Regions from separate parts of the Pseudogemmobacter sp. TB195 genome, predicted to be linked through region 2. Evidence: riboswitches for the same ligand, from Rfam matches in the RefSeq annotation. Region 2 holds a riboswitch; the other holds the start of a gene.
The links. A riboswitch is a leader RNA that binds a small molecule or an ion and turns the genes downstream of it on or off. The one in region 2 is predicted to bind thiamine pyrophosphate.
Positions count from the first base shown of each region.

Region 1: another riboswitch for thiamine pyrophosphate. It lies ahead of thiD (bifunctional hydroxymethylpyrimidine kinase/phosphomethylpyrimidine kinase); the one in region 2 lies ahead of thiD (bifunctional hydroxymethylpyrimidine kinase/phosphomethylpyrimidine kinase).

Region 1 covers NZ_JBZEGG010000014.1:133,862-141,465, reverse strand. The annotation lists gene nrdI (class Ib ribonucleoside-diphosphate reductase assembly flavoprotein NrdI) at 1-31, opposite strand, end outside; gene nrdH (glutaredoxin-like protein NrdH) at 43-267, opposite strand; gene AC4FS3_RS15660 (PaaI family thioesterase) at 915-1,373, opposite strand; gene AC4FS3_RS15655 (FAD-binding oxidoreductase) at 1,479-2,570, opposite strand; gene AC4FS3_RS15650 (aromatic ring-hydroxylating oxygenase subunit alpha) at 2,573-3,823, opposite strand; cobalamin riboswitch at 3,951-4,165, opposite strand; TPP riboswitch at 4,306-4,412, shown strand; gene thiD (bifunctional hydroxymethylpyrimidine kinase/phosphomethylpyrimidine kinase) at 4,486-5,286, shown strand; gene AC4FS3_RS15640 (FAD-dependent oxidoreductase) at 5,283-6,260, shown strand; gene thiS (sulfur carrier protein ThiS) at 6,257-6,451, shown strand; gene AC4FS3_RS15630 (thiazole synthase) at 6,453-7,217, shown strand; gene AC4FS3_RS15625 (thiamine phosphate synthase) at 7,214-7,604, shown strand, end outside.
Region 2 covers NZ_JBZEGG010000035.1:670-8,273, reverse strand. The annotation lists gene AC4FS3_RS25630 (HesA/MoeB/ThiF family protein) at 1-606, opposite strand, end outside; gene AC4FS3_RS25625 (thiamine phosphate synthase) at 603-1,199, opposite strand; gene AC4FS3_RS25620 (thiazole synthase) at 1,196-1,960, opposite strand; gene thiS (sulfur carrier protein ThiS) at 1,964-2,158, opposite strand; gene AC4FS3_RS25610 (FAD-dependent oxidoreductase) at 2,158-3,129, opposite strand; gene thiD (bifunctional hydroxymethylpyrimidine kinase/phosphomethylpyrimidine kinase) at 3,126-3,938, opposite strand; TPP riboswitch at 4,007-4,111, opposite strand; gene AC4FS3_RS25600 (sulfite exporter TauE/SafE family protein) at 4,186-4,911, opposite strand; gene AC4FS3_RS25595 (spermidine synthase) at 4,955-5,716, opposite strand; gene AC4FS3_RS25590 (hypothetical protein) at 6,420-6,584, shown strand; gene AC4FS3_RS25585 (DUF6878 family protein) at 6,803-7,288, shown strand; partial or broken gene AC4FS3_RS25580 (DUF6915 family protein) at 7,300-7,604, shown strand, end outside.

The DNA of each region.
Region 1 (7,604 bases), on a different contig from region 2:
AGGCTGATGAGAAAAAGACGAGCCCGGGCACGGACAAACCCCTCAGCTGGCGAGGCGGCCGATCATATCGGGACGAAAGCCCGCCCAATGCGCGTCACCGGCGATGACGACAGGGGCCTGGCGATAGCCGAGCGCCACAACGCGGTTCATCGCATCGGCATCTTCGGTCAGATCGATAATGGAATAGGACAAGCCTTTGGCATCGAGCGCACGGGTGGTTGCGGTGCACTGAACGCATGCGGGTTTGGAGTAAACGGTGATGGTCATTGCCTGATCCTTCTACTGTCCCATGTGGCTGCGGTTCGCTGAGAAACGGCCAGCGGAAAGCCTCCGCCGGGTGATGTCCTCGCGCCCGTCGCACGGTTTTGTTGCCTTCACTTTGCCCTGGGATCCTGCCGCGGCTATGGTCTTCCCGGAGGTTTCCCCCCGGAGTTTCCCCTGGCCGTTCCTGCCGCTGGCTGCGCCCGGAAATGCCCGGTTTTCCCCGGATTTCGGACGCGTCGCAGGCTGCAGGTTTGTTCCCGGAACATCTGCATATTGATCCCTGATTTGCTCTGCTGTCAACATCTTGTGTTATTGAAATGCTACCCGTGACGGGAACGACTCAGAGTTGAAAAGCCGCTGAAATCAGAGGAAATCGTTGCTTTGCCGGGGGCGCGGGGGGGAAATGTGTGCCTCTAAACCCACAGACTCGGGCTGCACAAAATTTCGCCTTGCACAATATCCAGGAGCAGGGGCGGCCCCTGATCGTGCCGCGTCGTGGACAGAATGGTGCACATCTCTGGGGATAAGCCGGTTGACCCAACGGAAGGCACTGCAGGCGCCGGTCGCGCCCGCCGGGTCGTCACCAGATTGATTCGAAGGCGGCAGGGCCGGGGGCAGGAGCCGGGGGCCGGTTCCTGGTTCGCGGTGTTTCAGGCAGCCGGGGCGGCCGGGGGTGCGGACGCGGGGGCGGGCGGGATGGAATAGGTCATATTCGCCCGCGCCACCGGATCCTCGACCCCGTCCGAGAAGATCAGCGCATCCGCCACCGCCAGCACGCGCCCAAGTTTCAAAAGCCGCACATCGCAGTAAAGCCCGCGCCCGGCGGCCGGCTTGCGCATGAAATCGATGGAACATCCCGTGGTGACCGCCAGCGCCACCGGCCCGATCCTCGACAGGATGGCAAGGTAGACCGCCACATCGGCAAGAGCGAACATCGTGGGGCCGGATACGGTGCCACCCGGGCGCAGATGGCGCTCGGCCACTTGCAGCCGCAACCGGATGCCCTGATCGGTTACGGCATCGACGGTGAAATCCGCTGCCACCTGGCCGAAATCGCGGGTGACAAAGTCGTTCAGCGCGGCTCTGTCCATCAGGATCGGTTTCGCCATCGGTGTTCTCCCATATCTGCGCGTGGTGACCGGCGGGGAGAGTACCCGTCTCAGACGCACCGGCAAGGCTGCCGATGCGTTATTTTCTGTGAGGCCGCGCGGCTCTCAGACCTCGACCGAGATCTTGCCCATCGGGTTCGAGCAACAGGCAAGGATCCAGCCCTCGGCAATCTCGTCATCCGAAATGCCGCCATTATGGACCATATGCACATCGCCTGCGGTCTTTTTCACCTTGCAGGTGCCGCAAAGGCCGAAGGTACAGCCCGAGGGGATGTTCAGCCCGGCGCGTTTCGCCACCGCGAGCACGGTATCGGTCTCGGAACAGGGCGCGGTCACGTTTGAGGCGGCGAAGGTGATCTGCGCACCGGCCTCGGAATCGGGGATCACATCGTCGATCACCGGGGCGTCGGCTTCCGTCGACACCGGCGCGCCGAAGCTTTCCTGATGGTAATGTTCCATATCGAAGCCGAGCGAGACCAGCATGTCGCGCACCGCCTGCATGAACGGCTCCGGCCCGCAGCAAAACACCTCGCGCTCCAGATAATCCGGCGCCATCAGCCCAAGCATGATCTGGCTCAGCCGCCCCTGATAGCCGGTCCAGGTCTGGAACGGGTCGCTTTCCTCGACGGTAAAGCGCAGCTTCAGCCCCGGCACACGGTCTGCAAACCCTTCGAGCCGCTTGCGCAACAGGATTTCGGATGGCCGCTTTGCCGCATGGACGAAGACGATATCGGGCATCTCGCCCGAATCCCAGGCCCAGGTCGTCATCGACATCATCGGCGTGATGCCCGATCCGGCCGAGATAAAGAGATGCTTCTTTGCCGGATGCCGGTGCGAGCTGAAGATCCCCGCCGGGCCATAAGCCTTGATCTTCATCCCCGGCTTCAGGTGATCAAGCATCCAGCGCGTGCCGACAGACGTCGCCTGGGCTTTCACCGTGACCGAGATCGACAGCGGACGCGACGGCGAAGACGAGATCGTATAGGTGCGCTGGACATTGCCCCTGGCGCCTTTTTTCGGATCAACCGGCAGGTCGAGCGTCACGAACTGGCCCGGCTGATAGTCAAACCAGGCGCCCGAGGGCGCGCGGAAGGTGAAGGTGGCGGTATCCGGCGTCTCGGGCACGACCATGGCGCATTCAAGATGCTCTGCATCATCCCAGGGCTTCACAGACCAGTTAAGTTGTTGCTTTCCCATTTTTATTCCGCCGCCAGTGCCGGGCCGGTGCCGGAAACGGGGCCAAGGCGTTCCGTCATGATGCCGGCATACCAGTCGATGAATTGCATCACCCCTTCTTCCTGGATCGGGGAATAGGGCCCGGGCTCATAGGCGGGAGAGAGAATGCCCTTCTGGTTTTCCTCGACCACCTGGCGGTCTTCGTCATTGGTGTTGAGCCAGACGCGGGTGAGGGTTTCGAGATCATAGTCGACGCCCTCGACCGCATCCTTATGGACCAGCCAGTTCGTGGTCACTTGCGTCTCGGTCGGGCTGATCGGCAGGATGCGGAAGACGATGGCGTGATCACCGAGGAAATGGTTCCAGCTGTTCGGGTAGTGAAAGAACAGAAGGCTGCCGGCATCGTTGAAGGGCATGGTGCCCATGCGTTTCGCCACCGCCGCCTTAGTCGACATCGTATAGCTTTCGGCGCCGTTCAGCAGGGGGATGCGGGCGAGCCGCCATTGCATCTGCGGATGGTTGGTGAAGCGCGAGGGCAGGCCGGCCGCCTCGCAGCGCTTCCAGTGTTCGATAATGTCGGGCGAGGCCGAATCAGGCCCCTCCATCGCCGTCATGCGCGGGTTGTCGGAATAGGTCCGGCACAAAGACGGGTGCGCGCCGCCGCAATGATAACATTCGCGGTTGTTCTCGATCACCAGTTTCCAGTTGCCGTTTTCGACGATGGTCGAGCTGAAAGCGACCTTTGCATCGGCAAGGCCCGAGGGGGCCAGATACGACATCAGCTTCGGCGCGAGGTCGGAAATGGGAGGGGGCACTTCGGCAAGGCAGATAAAGACCATGCCGCCAAGATCGACACAGTGCACCTTCTTCAGCCCGAATTTCGAAGGGTCGAAATCCTCGCCCATATCGCGGGCGAAAATGAGCTTGCCCTCGAGGTCATAGGTCCATTGGTGATAGGGGCAGACAAGGTTCGTGGTCGCGCCATTGGTCTTCGCGCAAAGCCGCTGACCGCGATGGCGGCAGACATTGTGGAACGCGCGGATGCGATTGTCTTTGCCCTTGATGATCACCACCGGATAGGCGCCGATCTGCAGCGTGGCAAAGGCGCCGGGTTTCTCCAGCTCGCAGCCCGGAATGGCAAAGAGCCATTCACGATACCAAAGATGTTGAAGATCGGCCTCCAACACCCCGGGATCACAATATAAATCGCGCTCTAAGGCATAGCCGCTCCGGCGTGCCAGCAGGCGGGAAAGGGTTTCGGACTGGCTCAGCATTTGCTGTCCTTCGCGTTAGCCCGGGCGGGTCGCACAGGCAGGTTTGACGTGCGGTGGACAACAGGCGGCGAAGGGCCCGCGCGGGGATGGACCCGCGAGCCGGTTGCCGCTTCGCCGCCCACCGCGGCTCGACATCTCGTGCAAGGCTGGTTTCCGGGCTTGGCGAGCGGTCTTTTCAACCCTGGTCGCGATACCTTCCCGGGCTCCTCCGCCCAGTGGTCCTTATCGCGCCTCTCAGCCTCTACCGTTGCGGGGGCAGCGCCGGCTTTGACCCCTTGCAGGGCCGCACCGGCTTCCCAATTCTCCGCTGTCGCCAGCGGCACCTTGCGAGGCTGAATTGATCACAGTGCGGCGGCCGGGATTGTCTGTTTGCGACATGTCGCAAAGCGGAACAGACAGCGGCCCTGTAAGCAGCCTCATTCGCGCAGAAAGCGGGATTTTGCCGGTTGCCAAACGAAAACGCGGCGCTTAACGATTGGGCAACTTACTCGTTGGGGTGTCCCGGGAAACCGGGGCTGAGAGGCCGCAAGGCTAACCCATCGAACCTGATCCGGTTCATACCGGCGGAGGGAACGGGTGGTCTGATTGTGTCTCTGGCGGCCCGTTGCGGCCTGCCCGGGCACCAGTCTCCCCAAATCTTTTCGCCGGTCATTGGGGGCATGATGACGGCGATAGCTTTGACCATAGCGGGGTCTGATTCCGGCGGCGGCGCGGGGATTCAGGCCGATCTTAAAAGTTTCGCGGCAATGCGCGTCTATGGCGCCAGCGTGATCACCGCGATCACGGCCCAGAACACAAGGGCGGTGACCGCGGTGATGGCCCTGCCAGCGCGGCTGGTCCGGGCGCAGCTGGAGGCGGTGTTCGATGATCTTGCCGTGGGTGCGGTGAAGATCGGGATGCTGGGCGATCCGGAACTGGTCGCGACCGTGGCGGCGGCGCTGAAAGGGCGTGATCTGGCCCTGGTGGTTGATCCGGTGATGGTGGCAAAATCCGGTGACCGGTTGCTCGCGGCCGAGGCTGTCGCAGCACTGCGCGAGGCGCTTTTGCCGCTCGCGACGGTTTTGACCCCGAACCTGCCCGAAGCGGCAGATCTACTGGGCGAGGCCCCGGCCAGCAGCCATGAGGCGCAGGAAGCGCAGGGGCGCGCGCTCCTGTCGCTCGGGCCGGCCTGGGTGTTGATGAAAGGCGGTCATGCCGGGGGGGCAGCGTGTCGCGATCTGCTGATCGGCCCTGTATCCCATGTGTTCACGGCAGAACGCCAGCAGACCAAAAATACGCATGGCACAGGATGCAGCTATGCCGCAGCGATTGCGGCCGGGCTGGCGCAGGGGATGGCTGTCCCCGATGCGGTGGCGCGGGCGCATCGCTGGCTCCAGGGGGCGATCCGGGCGGCGGATGCGCTGCAAATCGGTTCCGGCCATGGGCCGGTGCATCATTTCCACGCGCTCTGGCCGCAATCATGAGCCGCGTCCATATTCTCGGGGCCGGTGTCATGGGCCTTGTGATGGCCAGCGAACTTACGGCGCGCGGTCATGAGGTCACGATTTCTGACCCGGCCGGCGGCCCAGGGCCGCAGGCCTGTTCCTGGTGGGCTGGTGGTATGCTGGCGCCATATTGCGAGGCGGAATCGGCAGAGGAACCGGTTGAACGGCTTGGGGCCGGCGCGGCCGCCTGGTGGCAATCCCATACCGGGCTGGTTACCGGGGCCGGGACGCTGGTTCTGGCCGATCCGCGTGACCGGGGCGATCTGGCGCGTTTTGCGCGGCTGACCAAAGGGCACCAGGCCATTGGCGGGGACGGGATCGCGCAGCTTGAGTCCGATCTGGCAGGCCGTTTCCGTGAGGGGCTCTTCTTCAGAACCGAAGCGCATCTCGCCCCGCGCGCGGCGCTTGGCGAACTGGCCCGCCGTCTCGCGGCCCGGGGGATCGTGGTGACGTCCGAGCCGTCAGGGGCGCCGGTTACCATCGATTGCCGGGGGCTGGCGGCTCGGGACAGTCTTGGCGATCTGCGCGGCGTGCGTGGTGAGATGCTGCTGATCCGCTGCGAGGGCGTGAGCCTGTCGCGCCCGGTCCGCCTGCTGCATCCGCGTATCCCGCTTTACATCGTGCCGCGCGGCGACGGGCATTTCATGCTTGGCGCCACGATGATCGAAAGCGGATGGCGCGGGCCGGTCACGCTGCGGTCGATGATGGAGCTGATGGCGGCGGCCTGGACGATCCATCCCGGTTTTGGCGAGGCCGAGCTGATCGCGACCGGTTCTGACGCGCGCCCCGCTTTCCCCGACAACCTGCCCAGGATCCGGCGCCGGGGGGATGTGATCTTTGCCAATGGTCTCTACCGCCACGGCTTCCTGCTCTCCCCCGCCTGCGCGCGGATGGTGGCGGAACATATCGAGACCGGCGCGCAGCCCGAGTTCATGGATGAGGTGAGGATATGAGAGTTTTCGTGAATGGAGAGGCAAGGCAGACCGGGGCGAGAACCCTGGCCGCTTTGCTTGAGGAACAGGGCTTTGGCCCGGCCGTGGCGACTGCGGTGAATGAGGTCTTCATCGCCAAAGCCGCGCGGCTGGAAACAGAAATACAAGAGGGCGACCGGGTCGAGGTTCTCGCCGCCATGCAGGGGGGCTGAGATGCCGGTATTCTACGGGACTGCTGTTGAAAGCTCGCTGATGCTGGGCACGGCGCAATATCCCTCGCCGAAGATCCTGGAAGCGGCGTTTCGCAGCTCTGAGGCCGGGATCGCTACGGTCTCATTGCGCCGCGAGCAGGGAGGTGGCAGTGACTTCCGCGCGCTTGTGGCAGATCTTGGCGCGAAGATTCTGCCCAATACCGCCGGCTGCCATACGGTGAAAGAGGCCGTGACCACGGCCCATATGGCGCGCGAGCTGTTCGCGACAGACTGGATCAAGCTCGAAGTGATCGGCCATACCGATACACTGCAGCCTGATGTCTTCGGCCTTGTTGAAGCCGCCCGCATCCTGATTGCCGACGGGTTCAAGGTCTTTCCCTATACGACCGAGGATCCTGGCGTCTGTGCGCGCCTGGTCGAGGCCGGTTGTGAGGTGCTGATGCCCTGGGGCGCGCCGATTGGCTCGGGGCGGGGGCTGATGAACGAATATGGGCTGCGCGTGCTGCGGGCAGAGTTTCCCGATCAGGTTCTGGTGGTCGATGCCGGGATCGGGCTGCCTTCCCATGCGGCGCGGGCGATGGAGCTGGGCTTTGATGCGGTGCTTCTGAATACGGCGGTGGCGAAGGCCGGTGATCCGGCGCGGATGGCCGGGGCCATGGCCGGCGCTATCCGGGCGGGCAGGGCGGCCTATCTCGCGCAGCCGATGGAGCCGCGCGATATGGCCGCGCCCTCGACGCCGGTGGTGGGGAGGGCGTTTCTCGCATGACCCTGCCGCGTTTTTATCCGATTTTCGACTCTGCTGCCTGGGTGGCGCGGATGCTGCCGCTTGGGGTCCGGCTGGTGCAGCTGCGCGTCAAGGATCGCAGCGCTGACGAGACGCGCCTTGAGATCCGCGCAGCGCAGGCTTTGTGCCGCGCGCATCAGGCGATCCTTGTGGTCAATGATCACTGGCAGCTCGCAATCGAGGAAGGCTGTGACTGGATCCATCTCGGACAGGAGGATCTTGATGCCGCCGATCTTGAAGCGATCCGGCGCGGCGGGCTGCGGCTCGGTATCTCGACCCATGATGAAGAAGAACTGGCGCGCGCGCTGGCGCTGGGCCCGGATTACATCGCGCTGGGTCCGGTCTGGCCGACGATCCTGAAACAGATGA
Region 2 (7,604 bases):
GAGGATCACCGCCAGCACCATTTGCGCCTGCATCAGCCCGAACATGCCGACCACCGGGCCGAGGACGCCAGCCGTGGCGCAGGTCGCAAGCGTGTCGGGCAGGTCGGGGAAGACCGCGCGCAGCGATGGTGCGGTGCCGCAAAACCCGCCGACATAGCCGGAGGTCCCGAGAACCGAGGCCGAAATCAAGGGCTTACCGAGTATCAGGCACAGATCCGACAGCGTGTAGCTGGCGGCGAAACTGTCGGCGCAATCGAGCACCAGATCCGCGTCTGCTATCAATGCAGGCGCATTGGCGGGGGTCAGCCAGTCGATCACCGGGGTGACGGAGACATCGGGGTTCAGGGCATGGGCAAAGGCGGCCGCCGCCTGCGCTTTCGGCTGGCCGATATGGGCGGCGTAGATCGGCTGGCGGTGGAGGTTGCTTTTCTCCACCCGGTCGGGATCAATCAGCGTGATCCGCCCCACGCCCGCGCCCGCCAGATATTGCACGACCGGCACGCCAAGCCCGCCCGCGCCGACCACCAGAAGATGCGCGGCGCGGATGCGGGCCTGCCCCTCGCGCCCGATTTCGGGCAGAATCTCCTGCCTCGCGTAACGGCTCATCGCGTGGCGTCCAGCCAGTCGTGCAAGCGCCCTTCGGGGTCCGGGTTCAGCGTGATGTCGGTGACGGCCGAGACCACATCTGCGCCTGCCGCAAAGGCCTCGGGCGCGCGGGCGATGCTTAGGCCGCCAATGGCGATCAGGGGGGTCGTGCCGATCTTCGCCTTCCATTCGGTCAGCTTTTCCGTGCCCTGCCGGTGCCATTTCATCTGCTTGAGGATCGTCGGCCAGATCGGCCCGAGCGCGATGTAATCGGGCTTGGCCGCCAATGCGCGGGCGAGCTCCTCCTCGTCATGGGTGGAGATCCCGAGCTTCAGCCCCGCCGCGCGGATCGCGCCCAGATCGGCGGTGTCGAGGTCTTCCTGTCCCAGATGCAGCCAGTCGCAGCCTTCCTCGATGGCGATCTGCCAGTAATCGTTGATCACGAGGATCGCCCCCGCTGCGCGACACAGATCGCGGGCGCGGCGGATCTCGGCGCGGGTCTCGGCCTCCGGTCGGTCCTTGATGCGCAGCTGCACGAGTTGCATGCCAAGGGGCAGCATGCGCGCGATCCAATCGGCGCTGTCGAAGATCGGGTAGAAACGCGGCAGGGTCATGCGAGGAAAGCCTTTCCGATCACGGGGGTGGAGGGGGTGGCCATGTCGCGCGGCTCCATCGGATCGGCGCGGTGGGCGGCGCGTCCGGCCTCGACCGCCAGCGCCATGGCGCGGGCCATCGCGGCGGGGTCACCCGCCTTGGCCACGGCGGTGTTCAGAAGGACGGCGTCATAGCCCATTTCCATCGCGCGGGCGGCATGGCTCGGCAGGCCGATCCCGGCATCGACGACGAGGGTGGTGTCGGGGAATTCGGCCCGCAGCGCCCGCAGCCCATAAGCGTTGTTGATCCCGAGGCCGGAGCCGATCGGTGCGCCCCATGGCATCAGTACCGCGCAGCCCGCATGGAACAGGCGGTCGCAGACGATCAGATCCTCGGTGCAATAGGGGAAGACCTTGAACCCGTCTTCCGCGAGGATCCGCGCGGCCTCGACCAGCGCGAAGACATCGGGTTGCAGGCTGTCGGTATGGCCGATCACCTCCAGCTTGATCCAGTCGGTGCCGAAGAATTCCCGCGCCATATGGGCGGTGGTCACGGCCTCCTTGACCGTGTGGCAGCCGGCGGTATTGGGCAGGATGCGGGTGCCAAGCCCGCGGATCAGCTCCCAGAATGCATGGCCGCCGCCCTGTTCGCGGCGCAAGCTGACCGTGGCGATCCCGGCTTTCGAGGCGCGGAACGCCTCGGCGAGGGTTGCGGGCGAGGGATACTGCGCGGTCCCGAGCATCAGCGCGCTCTCGACCTCTGTCCCGTAGAAGACCGGCATGGTTCAGCCCCCCTGCATGACGGAAAGCGCCTCGATCCGGTCGCCGTGCCGGATCGGGGTGGCAGCACGCAGGCTGGCGGGCACGAAACTGCCGTTGATGGCGGTGGCCACCTTGGCGGTCAGGCCCTGTTCGGCCAGCAGATCGGCAAGGGTGGTGGCAGCAGTCTGCCGCGCCTCGCCATTGAGGGTGATGTCCATCAGGAAACCTCGTCCATGAATTCGGGGGTGATGCCGGTTTCGATATGCTCCGCCGCCATGCGGGCGACAGCGGGAGAGAGCAGGAAGCCGTGGCGGTAAAGCCCGTTGGCATAAAGGGTGCCGCCACGTCTGCGCAGGCGGGGCAGGTTGTCGGGGAAGGCCGGGCGGGCATCGGCCCCGAGTTCCAGCACCTCGGCCTCGCCGAACCCCGGATGCAGCGCCCATGCGGCGGAGAGGAGTTCAAGAAGCGAGCGGGCGGTGACCACGCCGCGCCGGTCGCTCTCGATCATCGTGGCGCCCAGCATGAAGATGCCATCGCCGCGCGGCACGATGTAAAGGGGCATGCGCGGATGCAGCATTCGCACCGGGCGCGAGAGACTGACGCCGGGGCAGCGCAGCACCAGCATCTCGCCCCGCACGCCGCGCAGGTCCGGCAGTGCGTCCCGGGCGGCGAGGCCTCGGGCGTCGATGGTCAGGGCGGGGGCGGGTGCTTCGGAATGGAACGCGACACCGGCGGCGTCGAGGCGGTTTTTCAGCGCCTGCAAGGCCTTGCGGGGGGAAAGATGTGCCTCGGTCTCGAAGAACAGGCCCGTGTTGAAGCGCCCGGCAAGATCGGGTTCCAGCGCCGCGATTCCGTCAGCGTCGAGGCTGCGGTGGTTCCGGCTGCGGCGGGCGAAGCGGGCCAGCTCGCCCCTGTCGCGCTCGGGCGTCAGCACCAGCGTGCCCTTGCGCTCCACCGCGCCGGTGTGGCGGTCCCACCAGTCGATTGCGGCCAACCCAAGGCGCTCCACCGGCTCTTCGGCATCCACGACTTCGCAATGCGGTGCGAGCATTCCGCCCGCCCACCATGAGCAGCCATGCGGCCCGGGCGGGCCTGCGGGGTCAATGATTTCAACGCGATGGCCGCGTGAGGTCAGTTCGGTGGCGATGACAAGGCCCATGACGCCCGCGCCGAGGATGCGGATGTTCATGCCCGTCTTTCCCCATCTGGCCACCAGGCATGGAAATGATGCACCGGCCCGTGCCCCGAGCCGACCGAAAGCCTGTCCGCCGCCGCGATGGCCGCTTGCAGATAGCTATGCGCGCGGGTCACGGCTTCGGGCACGCTCAGACCCTGCGCCAGCCCGGCGGCAATCGCAGCCGAGAGCGTGCAGCCGGTGCCATGGGTGTTGCGGGTGGCAAGGCGCGGCGCACTGATTTCCAGCGGGGCAGGGCCGATCAGCAGATCGGTGCAGACCGGGCCTTCGGCATGGCCACCCTTCATCATGACCCATTCCGGGTCCATGGCGCGCAGGGCGCCACCCTGTGCCTGCCGGGTGGCGTGGTCGCGTGCCGGGGGCATCGCGAGCAGATCGGCGGCCTCGGGCAGGTTCGGGGTCAGGACAGTGGCCAGCGGCAACAGGCGTTCGCGCAGGGCCGCAATCGCCTCGGCGGCAAGCAGCCGGTCGCCGGATTTCGCCACCATCACCGGGTCGAGCACCACCGGCACCGCGCAGTCCTTCAGCGCCGTCGCCACGGTTGCGATCGCCTCGGGGTCGCCGAGCATGCCGATTTTGACCGCGCCCACGGCGAGATCGTCGAAGACGGCCTCGATCTGTGCGCGAACGATGGCGGGGGGCAGGCTTTGAATGGCGGTGACAGCGCAGGTGTTTTGCGCCGTGATCGCGGTCAGCACGCTCGCGCCGTAAACCCCGAGCGCCGAAAAGGTCTTCAGATCTGCCTGAATCCCCGCCCCGCCGCCGCTGTCGGAGCCTGCAATGGTCAATGCGATGGTTGTCACGTCGCCCCCAAAAGTGACCGACGGACTGGTTCTGGGGGCTTGGCGCACGGACGGAATCCCGCCGTGAGATGCTAGAGCTACCCGTTCCCTCCGCCGGTATGAACCGGATCAGGTTCGATGGGTTGGCTATCGCCTCTCAGCCCCGGTTGCCCGGGACACCCCAACGAGTAAGTGGCGCAAACGTTAGAGAAGTTTCGCTCCCAGGGCAAGATCGGGAGAGCTGGACGGGCCGAGATAGGAGACCGGATCACATCAGCAGCTTGATCCCTGATGAGAACAGCAGGACCGAGAGGATGCCACGCAGCCAGCGGTCCGACAGATAGCGACTGCCGATCCAGGCACCGGCTGTCCCACCGATTGTGACCGCGCAAAGCCAGCCGGGCAGGGTGGACGGCATCTGGTCCCAGGCGGCATAGGCGCCGATCAGCGCTGCGGCCGAGTTCAGAAGGTTGTACACGGCCGTGGTCGCCGCCGTCTGGCGTGGGGTGGCCCAGTTCATGCCCAGGATGACGGGGGCCAGGAACACGCCTCCACCCGTTCCCGTTGTTCCTGACACAAAACCAATGACCGCCCCGGTCACGAGCGCTGCCATGAATGGCGGCATGACCGGGGTATCCGGGCGGGAGGGGCTGGCGAGAAATGCTGATCGTGCCATTTGAAGCGCGGACAGGATCAGAACGGCCCCGACCAATGGGAAATAGAGCGTTCCTGGCAGATGGATGGCACCACCCAGCATCGAGAAGGGGAACCCGAGGATGGCAAAGGGCCAGACATTGCGCCACGACAACCGGCCATTTCGAAGATAAAGGGCTGTGCCGATTGCCGCGACGAGGAGGTTCAGCGAAAGCGCCGTCGTCTTCATGGCGAGCGGTTCAAAGCCCGCCACGCCCATGATCGCGATATACCCGGACGCGCCCGCTTGCCCGACCGCCGCATAGACCAGAGCGACCGCCAGAAATGCCGCCGCGAGCAAGAGTGGTTCGCTGTCCAGGGATATGCTCCGAGCTGATCTTATGTCAGCTTATGTCCGGTCCTGCCGGCTGGGCCAAGACCAGTGCGGGCGGAATATGGCCCGCGACCGCCAACCCTGGTGATACTCGCTCACCTTGGAACTGCCGCGCTAGGTAGATATGGTGGAAGGCATCCACCCGCCCGCCGGGCAATTGCACGTCCTCGCGCTGCCAGTTCCAGCCAAGTTCGTTGAGCCTGTCCTCAAATGGATCGGAGATCTCAGCAGACCAGAAGGCCGCAATCCCGCTTGGTCGCAGGGCATCCCGCACCGCGTTCAGGCCGGTTTGTCCGTAGAGGCGCTGGTTGTCATCGCGGACCAGAAAATCCGGCCCGTTGTCAGTATCCATCAGGATCACATCGAAGCCTGGGCCGCTTTCGGCAAGCAGATCCATCACATCCATGACCCGCAGTTGCACTCGCGGATCGCGCAGTGGATGGTCGGCCAGCGGGGCCAGAACCCCGCGATTCCATTCTGCAATCGCCGGGATCAATTCGCAGACTGTGACCTGCGCATCGGGGGGCGAGAGATCGAGCGCGGCCCGCAGGGTGAAGCCCATGCCGAGTCCGCCAATCAACAGGCGAGGTTGGGGCGCGCCGCCAAGCTGTCGCAGGCTGCGCTCGGCCAGCACCGCTTCGGAGCGCCACATGATGTTCGACATCAACTCGATGCCGTTGAAGCGGATCTCATAGATATCGCCGCGTTTGCGCAACAGGATATCGTCGCCCGCCTCGGTCGAGGCGCGGGCCAGTTCAGTCCAGAGTGTCATGACAAATCCCTCGGCCCCGTCAGGGTGCCGGTCTGATGTGTTGCAAGGGAATGGTCTGGGGTTGCCCGGCGGTCAGCGCATGCTCAGCGCACAGGCAACCCAGGCACATGGCGTGCCCTGGTCCCGATCAGCAGCGGGAAAAGCGCTGCGCTGGATTTGCTGCCAATATGATCACTCATGACCACTCTTGTGCCTGATCAACCCGCCTGGAGCAATGGCAGGGGTATTTTCCGAGTCTGAGCTGAAAGCCGGCTGGCTGGTATCGGGCCTTTTTCCTCGAGGATCGCCGCGCGTGGTCTTCACCGGTTCCTTGTGCGCGGCATGGCCTTATGTCTGGGGCCGACGGTCGTGAGTGTCTCCCGTATAATATTCATCTTCAATTTGCGGACCGGATTTCACCGTCTTCAACACGACGAAGAACGCGCCCATCTTGCTCCGAGGCCGGTGGCGAGCGGAGGCATCCCGTCATGGGATCAGGCACCTGTCAGAGCCAAAGCCCCATCCCCGCTTCCATTCGCAAACCTTGGTCCGATCCGTCTCTTTGAAATCAACCCGTAAAGGGTCGGCTTACGCGCGCGTGCCGCCCTCGGGGATTCGGGCAAGGGGCCCGAACGCCCAAGGGTGATTGCAGATCCGGTCAGACACTTCGGGCGCCTGTCGAGCGGGGGATGGTCCCTCGTCTCCAAAGACAGGAGCCAGTCCCATGTCCAGGAAAGATGCCACCGCATTCGCCGCCAGCCTCGCCGCTACGCTGATGGTCTCGATCGTCGTGTTTCAGGCCGGCGATGGCAGCCATGCCGCCATGCCCGCCGATGAATATGATGGCGATGAGACGCTCATCGCCCTCGAGATCGACCCCTGGCAGTGAGGCGCGCAAGCGCCTCACCCCCTTCGGGCGGCTTTCGCTGTGCGCAGCGCCGTCCACGGGGGGAGCGCGATCACTCGCCTGTGGCTCCGCCGCGCGGCGGAGCCGGGATGAACCCGGCACGGGAGAGATCGAGGAGGGGTCTGGGAAGGGCGAGCCTTCCGATCCCAGAGAGAGCGCCGGTCGGCTTCACCCGTCCCTTTGCTCTCAGGAGAAGTCCGATGACCCAAGATATCGCAACAACCCAGGAAGCCAGCCTGGCGGCCGCCATGGCGCAGTTCGATGCCTCGCAGCTGGCGCATCAGACGCTCAACACCACCGCAATGGCACAGAACAAGGAGGTCCTGTTCGCGGCCATGCGCGCCGCCGGGATTACCGAGATCATTGTCACCTTCGACGGCGCCGGCGACAGCGGGCAGGTCGAGGATATTGACGCCCGCTGCGGCGATACCGTGGTGCCGATGCCGAACACGGAAATCACGCTCGCGCAGGTCAGCTGGGGCATCAGCGAGGTTTCGACCAGCACTATCTCGCTGTCCGAGGCCGTCGAGACCCTGGCCTATGATCTTCTTTCCGACAGCCATGGCGGATGGGAAAACTGCGACGGTGCGTTTGGTGAGTTCCATTTCGACGCCGAGGCCGGGACGATCCTGCTCGACTACAATGAGCGGTTCACCTCGTCCGAGCAATTCAACCACAGCTTCTGAGGGCGGAGAACATGGCACATCCCTATCATCACTCCCTGTCCTCGGTGAAAAAATGGGGCGGCCAAGTCGAGGATTACATCGAGCTGCATTCCTGGTTCGATTCCTCGAAACTGATCCTTGCTGACTTCCGGCACCGAGCTTTGCGCCACCATGCCGAAGGCATCTTTCTGCTGGAAACCGTGTTCGGCAAGACGCTGACGCTGTCCTCGGGCCGGGTGATCCCGACCCGTTGGGTGGGCGAGCAGCATGTCCGCGAGGATCTCGGCCATATCCCGAGCTTTGCCGACTGGGCGCGGGCGATCCGTCCGAAACCCTG